One region of the Dendrosporobacter quercicolus genome, then DNA from elsewhere that is predicted to be linked to it. Evidence: riboswitches for the same ligand, from Rfam matches in the RefSeq annotation. Region 1 holds a riboswitch; each other region holds the start of a gene.

The links. Region 1 has a riboswitch for cobalamin ahead of BLR06_RS07565 (sirohydrochlorin cobaltochelatase). Riboswitches for the same ligand answer to the same signal wherever they lie in the genome.
Region 2: it holds a riboswitch for cobalamin, as region 1 does, so the genes downstream of both, BLR06_RS18820 (TonB-dependent receptor) here and BLR06_RS07565 (sirohydrochlorin cobaltochelatase) in region 1, are expected to answer to the same signal.
Region 3: it holds a riboswitch for cobalamin, as region 1 does, so the genes downstream of both, BLR06_RS06425 (nicotinate-nucleotide--dimethylbenzimidazole phosphoribosyltransferase) here and BLR06_RS07565 (sirohydrochlorin cobaltochelatase) in region 1, are expected to answer to the same signal.

Annotation. Positions count from the first base shown of each region.
Region 1 covers NZ_FNHB01000002.1:323,500-325,763, reverse strand. Annotated here, with positions in the region: gene BLR06_RS07570 (adenosylcobinamide amidohydrolase) at 1-311, opposite strand, end outside; gene BLR06_RS07565 (sirohydrochlorin cobaltochelatase) at 371-1,192, opposite strand; cobalamin riboswitch at 1,403-1,584, opposite strand; gene meaB (methylmalonyl Co-A mutase-associated GTPase MeaB) at 1,768-2,264, opposite strand, start outside.
Region 2 covers NZ_FNHB01000020.1:4,845-7,108, reverse strand. Annotated here, with positions in the region: gene BLR06_RS18820 (TonB-dependent receptor) at 1-990, opposite strand, end outside; cobalamin riboswitch at 1,223-1,405, opposite strand; gene BLR06_RS18815 (Bug family tripartite tricarboxylate transporter substrate binding protein) at 1,771-2,264, opposite strand, start outside.
Region 3 covers NZ_FNHB01000002.1:77,316-79,579, reverse strand. Annotated here, with positions in the region: gene BLR06_RS06425 (nicotinate-nucleotide--dimethylbenzimidazole phosphoribosyltransferase) at 1-856, opposite strand, end outside; cobalamin riboswitch at 956-1,152, opposite strand; gene cobS (adenosylcobinamide-GDP ribazoletransferase) at 1,256-2,008, opposite strand; gene BLR06_RS06410 (sigma 54-interacting transcriptional regulator) at 2,239-2,264, opposite strand, start outside.

The DNA.
Region 1 (2,264 bases):
GTGTTCTCCATTGACCCGGAGGTGCCCATTGCGGCAGTCCGGCCGGGATCAAGGGCCAGGGCGGCGGCCAAAGACCGTAGCCAGGCCCTGGATTTTTCAGCTTGCCCGGAACCATCGCCGTTCTCTACCAAAGCCTGGTGATAATGAAGCACCCCCTGTAGATCCTCGCGATAACCGCCGTTCAGTTGTGAAGTGCTTAATACCTTGCGCGCCTTATTAAATTTAATGGCAACAGTCTCATAAACTTTGTTCCATACAACACTATCGCCGGTTGATAAAGTATGCAAGGTAACTTCCGCCGCGTCACTCAACCCGATCACCTCACCTGATGCCCACCGGCCTTAACTGCAAGCAGCCTTAAGCCGGCCGGTTAGTGCTTATGGCAGTGTTTGCCGGAAATGGCGTCCCTTAGATGCTGGAGATAAATATCCTGAATGAGCTCATTTTCCCCCAGGCCTTTCAGTAGCACATCCACCTTAAATCCTGCCTGCGCCAGGCGGGACTTGGCCGATTCATCGTCTTCACCGGCCATATCATTTTTAGCATGATCGCCCGCTACCAGCATGAATGGCGCCAGCCGGACATTGCGGATTTTATGTTCTTTAAGCTTTTCAATCACACCTTCCAAAGCCGGAAAGCCCTCGACTGTATACACAAAAGTTCTCTCCAGGCCGGCCTCGGCAAACTTAAGCTGTAAAACAGCATAAGCGGCATTGGCCGGATGAGTTCCGCCATGTCCCATAAATACCAGCGCATCCGCTTCTCCGGCTGGCGGCAGTTGCTTGGCGACAGCCGCCAGCACCGTCAAATAATCATCAGGCTGGTCTTCCTGCCCCATATAGTACAGCAGCGGCCGGCCAATCCTTATTTTTGCAAACGTTTTATTATGGGCATACCTGACCACAAGCCGCCTGATCTTTTCGTATTCTTCCCCGGCTACGACATGCAGCGGCTGAACATATACCTCGGTGTAACCCTCGGCCAGCAATTTTTCCAGCGCCTGCTCTTCCGTATCAACGTGCAGCCCGGCCCGGTCCGCCAGCCTTTTAATCACCATCCGGGAAGTAAACGCCCGCCGGACTTCAAAATCCGGAAAATGCGTCCTGATTTTGTCCTCAATAGCCGCAATGTTTAATTGTAGTGTATCCAGATAAGTAGTTCCAAAACTAACCACCAAAATAGCTTTTTTCATTGTCCTGCAATTGCCTCCTTATCTGCTGTAAGCTGAGGCGAAAACACCCCCGGCCTGCTGTAAATCAAGTTAGAATTTATACTTACGATTGATTGCCTTGTTGCAAAGACTATGCCGTCGTACAGATAAAAATCCCGACGTGAATTCACGCCGGGATGGAAGTAGTACAAAACAGTACGCCTAATCCCCTCCCTATCGCTCGCAGGTCAAACGGTGATTGACATATAGGCAGTTCTCCTGACTCTGGATCATCACATAGTGCAGCCTTCCCAAGACTGAAGTCTCAGTGGCATCTGTTACACCTGCTTCCCATTACAGTGGCGGGACCGCGCCGGTTTTTCACCGGTCTTCCCTATTAAGCCCTGACGGGCACCTATACCAACATATGAAGTTTTTGCTATGTCAAGTATTGCATAACCTGCTGCATTTTGTCAATATTGTAAATTCCCCCTCGTCTGGCGGGCCAAACAAAAAACCCCAGGGCATTGCTGCACACTGGAGTTTGATGTCATATCCGGACAAATCGTATTCCGCCAGCAGTTGTCCTGCGCTTTGCCAAGTTTGGTTCAGCCAGGTTATTTGCTATGGCCGCCCTCTTGCTCAAACGCACGGATAAGCTGCTGTACTGCCATAGTCGCGGAAATCCGTCCCTCTACCACCTGATTTTCAATTCCGGCCTTTAACGCAAGGACATTGGGGTTTTGAAAGAACAAGCCCCGCAGATGTTCTTCGACCATCGTATAGACCCAGGATAAGGTCTGTTTACGGCGTCTGCCGGTGAAAACGCCTGAGCCTTGCGTAGCCTGCCTGAATTTCTCTACAACATCCCAGATATCCGCAATGCCTTCACCGGTCAAGGACGAGCAGGTATACGCATGGGTTGCCCAGCCTTCGGTAGCGGGGCGCAGATAATGCAAAATCCGTTCATAATCAGCTCTGGCAACCAGCGCCCGCTGCTTATTATCTCCATCGGCCTTATTGATCAGAATGGCGTCCGCCAGCTCCATAACGCCCTTTTTCATGCCCTGCAATTCATCGCCGGCCCCGGTAAGAACCATCAGCAGAAAAAAGT
Region 2 (2,264 bases), on a different contig from region 1:
TTGTTCATGGTTCAAGGCCAGAATCCAGCCGCGCGACGCCTTCACCATCCCATCAAACCCGTAATCGGCGCTTGATTCCGGTGCTTTGGGCAGCTTGGTGACGGCAGAACCTAATTTAAACCACCGCATTCCGCCTTCAACCTCAATATAGCGGTAGCCTGTTAGTATATTGGTGGCGCTTTTTTCATCCCGGTGATCGATATTGGCAAAAATCCCCCGGGCCTTAATATTTTCACCGTGGATTGAGGTTTCGCCGTTCACCAGCTCGGTATTGATCCGAACGCCCCAGGCGTTATCTTGGCCGAAGCGCCGGGCGATGTCCAGATACTCGCCAAACGAGCCGTAGCCGGAAAAGGTTTGCGTATAGCGCGTCAGCGCCTCTTCCGGCGCTTTCTTGGCAACAAAATTGATCAGTCCGCCGGCGGCATTGGATTCATAGTGTGAGCCCGTACCGCTGATGCCGCCGTTCGGGCCTGAAATAAGGTCAATCCGGTCGATCATAAAGGTAGGGGCATTGAATTGGGTAAACATGCCGGGAATGCCGTTGACATATGAACTGGTGCCGTTGGCGCGAAAACCGCGGAAGGTAAAGTCGTTATGCAGTACACTGCCCGCTGCCTGGACCGAAGGGCTGTTGGTCAAAATGCTGTCAAGCGGCAGGCCGGGAGCGCCGAAGGTTTCTACTGTCTTATTGCTCAAAGTGGTTTGCGTAAACGGCGTCTCCAGCACCGCTTTTTCACCTAGAAACCCTACACCGCCGCTGTTGAGCGCAAAACCGTCGGCCAGGGCCCCCGGGCTGTCCGGCCTGTCCTGTTTGCCTTCGACCACTACTTTGTCCATGGTATATTCGGAAATTTTTTGCCCTCCGGCCGGGGCTGGCGTTTCCGCTGTTTCTTGTGCATAAGCGGCGGCAGGCGTAAAGCCTGCGGCAACAGCGCATACAATCGCGGCGGCCAGCAGCTGTCCTTTCATGATGGGAATTCGCTTCATCAATGATCACCTCAAAAAATATAATGATTCTGCTTTACTGAAAATAACGATCATGGCTGTCAAAGCTGAGCGGCGGCGTTTGGATCCAATAAACAGAAATCCCCTGCCCAGAAGCAGGAGATATCGCAAGCAATAAATTATACTCAATAAAAATCCCGGCGTTGAATCCGCCGGGAAGAACAGTACAATGTTTTCAGTACTCTAATCGCCTCCCCATCGCCGTGGGTAAAAAACGGTGATTGACAGACAGGCAGTTCTCCTGGCTCCAGCTCATCGCTTGACCAAACCTTCCCAAGACGCGGGGTCTCAGTGGCATCCTTTGGCCTTGCTCCCTGTTACAGTGGCGGGACCGCGCCGGCTCTACACCGGTCTTCCCTATTAAGCCCTGACGGGCACCTGTCTCAACACTATGTAGTTGTCCCTGATTTAGCTTTGCCATGTTTGCTTCATAATAGCATTTTTTGTAATAATGTGTCAAACTCTTTTATTGACTTACATCGTTTACGCTGCTGTTGGGAGTCGCCTAATCCCTGCAGCCCTTCCATGAGACAGGAGGAAAGGCAAACTCCATTCCGGATGCCTGCAAGGACATTGCTGAGCGTGCTTTTTTCGGAAATACTAGCGCAGCCGCACCGAACCAGACGCGGACCCACCTGCCTAAAGACATTGCCTACCTCTGAACCGGGCCTTCATCGGAAAGATGTGCCGCCTTTCTAATCTCCGATATATTTACACAATAAAATGTTTGGTCACATTACGGAGGAATTTATGTGTTTCACCTTACTTTTTCTGCGCCGCTATTTTTTCAGCAATGCCGGATTCTTCGACTACTTTCGTAAGTCTTCTTGTTTCTTTAAGCCATCTTTGAAAAAAGTCCTCGTGGTTTAAATAGTTGACTTCTATGCCTAGCGTTCTCATATTTTCTATGTACTCGGGGTCATTCACGGTTTTATCAAGACTGCTGACCAATTTAGCTTTTATTTCCTCCGGCATACCTTTATGAGCGCCAATGCCAATAAAGAAGCTAAATACCACATCTACGCCCTGTTCTTGAAAAGTAGGAATGTTGTCGTAACGCGGGTCGCTCATTCGCTTTGTTACGGCAATACCAATTATTTTTACTGCACCGCTTTTCAAATGTTCCTGAATGGCAGGAGTAGCAGCAAACATTACCTGGACATGTCCCCCCAATATCGCGGCCAATGATTCCGAGGTACCTTTAAAAGGTACTTGATCCAAGATAATTCCGGCATTTTGCGCGACCATTTCTCCGA
Region 3 (2,264 bases), 250 kb from region 1:
GCAGCAGGGCGTAAGCCATGCCTGGCTCTTTGGAAATATGCGAAGGTATGGCATATTTTTCAATATCACTGTTCAGTCTGGCGGCGCACGCGTAGGCCACAGCGGTAATAAAGCCGTCAATCACAAACGGGGTTTTCAGCCGGGCGCACGCCGACATCCCGGCGCAGATGGCCACAATATCAAACCCGCCCACACAGCGGAGAATGTCAGGTACTGTTTGCATTGCAGCCTTATGCCGGGCCACGCCGTTACCGACCACCAAGCGTTTTCTTTTTAAGAAATCATTATTGACCGGGCTTGCGCCATAGCCTACCAAGAATTCAGGAAACATACCGGTTAAAGCATGCAGTACCGCCGCTGAAGTGGTGGTGTTGCCGATTCCCATTTCACCAAAGGACAGTAAATTAACCCCCTGCCCGCCAATCAGTTCCGCTGCCGTTTCCTCGCCTGCCCGCCAGGCTTCTTCAAACTCAGCCTTAGTCATAGCCTCGGTTTTCATAAAGTTTTTGGTTCCCCTGGCTACTTTACGGTCAAGGCCCACGGCGCTTTCATTGTCCACGCCGACATCAACTACCGAATAAGGAATCGCATTGCTTTTGCAAAAGCAACTGATCGTGGCGCCGCCGGCGACCATATTTTTCCCCTGCAGATAAGTGATGGACGACGGAAAAGCGGCAATTCCTTCTTCTACCACACCATTATCGGCGGCAAACACCACATGATGCGGACGCAGTTCGTCATGCATCGTTTCCCAGGCCAACAGAACTTTACGAAAATATTTCTCCAGCAATCCCAAACTATTTGGAGGCTTGGCCGCCCCTTCAATCAGCTCATTTACCGCTGCCTCATAATCCATACAATCTCCTCCTTATTGTCGGGATAAATAAAAATACCTAGCCCAAAAAGGCTAGGTCTAAAACTCCTATCCTTCTGGCAATACCTCTTGCGCGGAGGCAGATGTCAGCCGATACAGGCAGGTCTCCTGGCTTACGGATCAGCGGCCTCTGCGCCTTCCCGGCTGCGCCGGTGGCATTTGGCAGAGGTCCTCCCCGATTACAGTGGCGCGACCGCAGCGTTTAAGGATTAGACTAACCCTTCCGCCTTCCCTATTCTCCTCTCCCCTGGAGAGGCACCTGTTTGGTGGCAATAATTATTTAACTGTTTCATTCGTCTACTTCTACTTCATTATAACATTTCCTACCGAAAATTACAGGTTCGCAAAATGTTGAAGCGTAAAGTAAATATTTTGCTATCATTACAGGCAAAACGCAACCAGCACGGCAACTTCGCTCAGTTCCAGAACTGCGCCGTAAACATCACCGGTCATACCGCCCAGACGGTTGGCTACATACCGGGCTGCAAGCAGCCCGAAAGTAAAGCCGGCGACCGCCGGCCACAGGCCGGTAAGTCCAAAGGGCGCGACCAGCACCAGCGTCAATAAGCCGGCAATCCAAACCGTATAGCTGCCGGTTCCTCCTGCGAAACTCTTTCCCAGCCCCTCCGCCCGGGCATAAGGAAAGAGAGCAATGGCTGCAACAACGGTCATGCGAGCCGTAACAGGCATGACAAACAAGGCCGGAATTAAGCGTCCAGACGGTAGATCGACCAACAGAGAATACTTCAGCAGTACCAGCAGGAAAAAGCTAATGGCGCCAAAAGCGCCAATCCGGCTGTCCTTCATAATTTCCAGCATCCGTTCTCTCGACCGGCCTGAAAATATTCCGTCAGCCGTATCCATTAAACCATCGCAATGCAAAGCCCCGGTAATCATAATTTCAACAATAATCAAAACTGCTGCCAGCACATGCACCGGAGCGTTCCCCGGTGCATAAAAATGGGCGCCATAAGCAATTGCCGCCAGAATAAGGCCAATAATCCCGCCAATTAAGGGAAAAAATTTAACACTGCGTCCAAAAGCCCCAGGCGCCCAGGCCGGAGGATTTTGGACCTGAATGCGTGTTAGAAACTGAAAAGCAGTAATAAAATCGCTATAAAGATTTTTCAGCATATCAGACACCGTCCTAGCGTAAGCTTCCAATACTATTTTGATTATGGCCGGCCGCTATCCTTCTGGAAATTGCGATTCGGCAATATTATCCTGCAATTGGCTATTAAAATTCAGGCGCAGCGATTTGCATCCGCCTGCCAAAACCATCCTGCACCAAAAAACAGCTCCCGGCTATGCTTGTGCTTTGGAGGGCTTGGGGATTGCAGCGGCCCGCTGGCCTGGGGCAGGCGTTAATAGTCATTGATGTTTAACTTCA